2 regions of the Anaerobacillus sp. 63XJN7_5_ISO-PGPR-S23-430 genome follow, and region 1 is predicted to be linked to the other one. Evidence: a T-box and tRNA genes for the amino acid it is inferred to sense, from the RefSeq annotation. Region 1 holds a T-box; the other holds one or more tRNA genes.
What was found. A T-box is a leader RNA that pairs with one kind of tRNA and senses whether it is charged. The one in region 1 lies ahead of thrS (threonine--tRNA ligase), so its partner is inferred to be a tRNA-Thr.

Region 1 (2,184 bases):
GATGTGAGCGTCATTTAGCGTCATCGAACGTACGCGCTGAAGACCTGCTAGCGCTCCAGACATTTCATATCGATGCATTGTTCCAAGCTCCGCAACGCGGTATGGAAGACTACGATAGCTTTTCAGATCGTTTTTATAAATCATCATATGATGCGGGCAATTCATTGGACGAAGAACAAGTTCTTCTGTTTCATCCATTTTCATCGGAGGGTACATATCATCCTGATAGTGATCCCAGTGACCACTTGTTTTATATAGATCAACATTTGCAAGGTGAGGTGTATATACATGGTTATACCCAAGACGTTCCTCAAGATCTACAATATATCGTTCAATCGTCCGACGAATAGTCGCCCCTCTTGGCAACCAAATCGGAAGTCCCTGTCCTACCTCTTGGGAAATAGTAAATAGCTTAAGTTCTTTACCGAGTTTGCGGTGATCACGTTCTTTAGCTTCTTCTAAAAGATGAAGGTATTCTTCAACTTGAGATTGCTTTGGAAAAGCTGTTCCATAAATGCGTTGAAGCATCTGGTTTTCGCTATCTCCACGCCAATAAGCGCCTGCAATCGAAAGTAATTTAAAGGCTTTAATCTTACTAGTAGATGGAACGTGTGGTCCACGACAAAGGTCAAAGAATTCACCCTGTTCATAAATTGTCACTTGTTCGTCAGCAGGAATAGCTTCTAATAGCTCTAATTTGAGCTCATCGCCAATCTCTTTAAACATTTTCTCTGCTTCACTGCGACTTACAACGATACGCTTCACTTCAAGATTTTCATTAATGATTTTCTTCATTTCTTTCTCAATCTTAGGCAGGTCCTCAGGCGTAATAGATACAGGGCAGTCAATATCATAGTAGAAACCACTATCAATAACCGGCCCTACTCCTAGTTTTACATCACTGTAGAGGCGTTTAATTGCCTGTGCCATAAGGTGCGCTGTACTATGACGAAGCACTTCAAGACCGTCTTCACTTTCAGGTGTTACAATTTCAATAGAAGCATCTTCTTCAATTTCGCGTCTCAAATCAAAAAGAACACCATTCACTTTTCCTGCAAGAGCCTTTTTCTTTAGGCCCGGGCTGATTGAGCTTGCAATCTCTTCCGTTGTTGTCCCTTTATTAAATTCCTTTACAGAACCGTCAGGAAACGTTATTTTTACCATTTCAGCCATGCTTCTTCACTCCTTTTTTTGCATATAAAAAACACCCATCCCAAAAGGGACGAGTGTTGATCTCGTGGTTCCACCCTGCTTCCCGCATAAGATAATAACCTATACGGCTCAGACTGCTGTAACGTAGCAGAAACGCCACCCCATTTCCAGGGCAGAGTTCAAAGGTGGTAAGTATGCTCGTCTCGCTAGGAAGTTCGCACCAATCCTTCCCTCTCTGAAAGCTAACAACACATCCCATGTCCTTATCGTAACAATTACGTATATGCGTGTATGTAGGTATTATAAGTAGTGTACATATGAAAATCAAGCTTATTTTAAGGATTGCCTGAAAAAAATAGTTTAGACATACGATACGGAAAAAAACTTAACCTTTCTTCAAACACATTTCGGATTGTTTGAACGAGCCCCTCATCGGAATCATCCGTGTAAATACAAACTTCTTCTGGAGCAAGCAGCAGAAGGGGAAATAGAATTTCAGAATCTATCTCATCTATGGTTAGCCCAACAGGAAGATCTTCCAACTTCCCTTCTATACCAGTTAATAGTGACCCATTCATATCAAATAATTGATATGTTTTATCATAAACAAGAACTACTTTTTTCTGAAGAGATTGCCTGGATCGCAATAGAATTCTTAAACCTTCAACGAAGTTTTGATATTCTTGTTCAAGTTTATATTCGTCAATCGCTTCTCCAATCAATTCATTTAGCAAAGCACGATAAGGACCCGTTCGAAATCTTAAAAAAGAATCAAACAAAATGGTTCCACCCTGTTCAATACACGATAATGTTGACTGAAGCAGTACGTCCCTTCGATTAGCATAGCGATGAGCACCTGGATAGTCTTCTTTATCCCCATCTCCAATACTTCGAGCAATGGATGTAATTTCACCAATTTCATCTTTATCTTGATAATAATACGTTGAAGTTAATAGCTGTTCCATCCAACGCTTCTCATAGAAGGTACTCACACAGTTAGCAATGCATTGAGAAATCTGATAACACAGTTTT
Region 2 (2,184 bases), 1.5 Mb from region 1:
CCTTAGTACGAGAGGACCGGGATGGACACACCGCTGGTGTACCAGTTGTTCCGCCAGGAGCATAGCTGGGTAGCTACGTGTGGAAGGGATAAGTGCTGAAAGCATCTAAGCATGAAGCCCCCCTCGAGATGAGATTTCCCACAGCATGAAGCTGGTAAGATCCCTTAGAGATGATGAGGTAGATAGGTTCGGGGTGGAAGCGTGGCAACACGTGGAGCTGACGAATACTAATCGATCGAGGGCTTAACCTAAAAACGAAAAGTAAAGCAGGCTTGGTCACTTTCGTAGACCATTGGAGCTCTTGAACGTAAGGCGCTTTTCGCCTGAAGTGAAAGAGTGAAATGGGCAAGAATGTAGCCTGCGGAACTAGACATTGTTATTGGAAAACGTTGTGCGTGCTATCTAGTTTTCAAGGAATGAAAATTTTTCTTGATCTTTATAAAGAAATATAGTAAGATATATCTTGTCCTTGGTTAAACACTTTCTAGTGGAACAACCTTTGATTAGTCTGGTAATGATGGCGAAGAGGCCACACCCGTTCCCATGCCGAACACGGAAGTTAAGCTCTTCAGCGCCGATGGTAGTTGGGGGATCTCCCCCTGCAAGAGTAGGACGTTGCCAGGCTGACCAATATTCCACAGTAGCTCAGTGGTAGAGCAATCGGCTGTTAACCGATCGGTCGTAGGTTCGAATCCTACCTGTGGAGCCATTATGCTTCCATAGCTCAGCAGGTAGAGCACTTCCATGGTAAGGAAGGGGTCATCGGTTCGAATCCGGTTGGAAGCTCCAGGACATGGCCCGTTGGTCAAGCGGTTAAGACACCGCCCTTTCACGGCGGTAACACGGGTTCGAATCCCGTACGGGTCACCAATTTAATTTATCTATACTCTGTGGAGGATTAGCTCAGCTGGGAGAGCATCTGCCTTACAAGCAGAGGGTCGGCGGTTCGAGCCCGTCATCCTCCACCATTTTTCTTAATAATTGCTTTACCTTCAGGAGTACTCAGTAGAGTGCACTCTTTTTTATTTGTTAATACTATATATTTGCCGGCCTAGCTCAATTGGTAGAGCAACTGATTTGTAATCAGTAGGTTGGGGGTTCAAGTCCTCTGGCCGGCACCATTTTTCCAGTGGAGGGGTAGCGAAGTGGCTAAACGCGGCGGACTGTAAATCCGCTCCCTCAGGGTTCGGCGGTTCGAATCCGTCCCCCTCCACCAGTAAGAGCCATTAGCTCAGTTGGTAGAGCATCTGACTTTTAATCAGAGGGTCGAAGGTTCGAGTCCTTCATGGCTCACCATATGCGGAAGTAGTTCAGTGGTAGAACATCACCTTGCCAAGGTGGGGGTCGCGGGTTCGAATCCCGTCTTCCGCTCCAAACTTTATATGCGGGTGTAGTTTAGTGGTAAAACCTCAGCCTTCCAAGCTGATGTCGTGGGTTCGATCCCCATCACCCGCTCCAAATGGGGCCTTAGCTCAGCTGGGAGAGCGCCTGCCTTGCACGCAGGAGGTCAGCGGTTCGATCCCGCTAGGCTCCACCATTTTCCTTAAACAATGTTTAGGGTTTTTTTTATGTCATAAAATCATTTTGAAGTAGGAAACTTTTCTATTTCTAATGCGCCTTGCAGATGATATATGATTCAGATCCTCCACGGCCAGGCTACTGTTCCTTATATTTATCCGTAAAGAACATCAATTTACGTAATTGTATGAATATTTATTCGTATTTTATGTCAGGTTGAGTCATTTACTGGAATATGGGTAGAATAGAGCTAGACTAGGATACGAGGAGGCTACATAATGAATAATAAACTTTCGATTATAGGAGTACCAATGGATCTTGGCCAAATGAGACGCGGGGTAGACATGGGTCCAAGTGCGATCAGATATGCTGGAATTGTAGAACGGTTATCAAATTTGAATTACGATATTGAAGATCTTGGGGATATTGAAATAGGAAGGCCAGAAAAGCGTCCAGAAGAACAGGATCATCAACTTAAAAATTTGAAAGAAGTTGCTGATGCTAGCGAAAAGCTTTCAAATGTTGTAAATGAAGTGATTAATCGAAAGCGCTTTCCACTAGTGTTTGGTGGAGATCATAGTATTGCTATTGGCACTCTTGCCGGTGTAGCACGTAATTATGAAAATTTAGGCGTTATTTGGTACGATGCGCATGGTGATTTAAATA

Region 2: it encodes a tRNA-Thr, which carries the amino acid that the T-box ahead of thrS (threonine--tRNA ligase) is inferred to sense. The anticodon was not compared.

What each region holds. Positions count from the first base shown of each region.
Region 1 is NZ_CM149686.1:2,997,330-2,999,513, forward strand. It holds gene thrS (threonine--tRNA ligase) at 1-1,173, opposite strand, end outside; T-box leader at 1,216-1,431, opposite strand; gene AC0VYJ_RS15800 (putative sporulation protein YtxC) at 1,488-2,184, opposite strand, start outside.
Region 2 is NZ_CM149686.1:171,850-174,033, forward strand. It holds rRNA gene AC0VYJ_RS00945 (23S ribosomal RNA) at 1-251, shown strand, start outside; rRNA gene rrf (5S ribosomal RNA) at 508-624, shown strand; tRNA gene AC0VYJ_RS00955 (tRNA-Asn) at 635-709, shown strand; tRNA gene AC0VYJ_RS00960 (tRNA-Thr) at 714-789, shown strand; tRNA gene AC0VYJ_RS00965 (tRNA-Glu) at 796-870, shown strand; tRNA gene AC0VYJ_RS00970 (tRNA-Val) at 893-968, shown strand; tRNA gene AC0VYJ_RS00975 (tRNA-Thr) at 1,046-1,121, shown strand; tRNA gene AC0VYJ_RS00980 (tRNA-Tyr) at 1,132-1,216, shown strand; tRNA gene AC0VYJ_RS00985 (tRNA-Lys) at 1,221-1,296, shown strand; tRNA gene AC0VYJ_RS00990 (tRNA-Gly) at 1,300-1,374, shown strand; tRNA gene AC0VYJ_RS00995 (tRNA-Gly) at 1,385-1,458, shown strand; tRNA gene AC0VYJ_RS01000 (tRNA-Ala) at 1,462-1,537, shown strand; gene rocF (arginase) at 1,797-2,184, shown strand, end outside.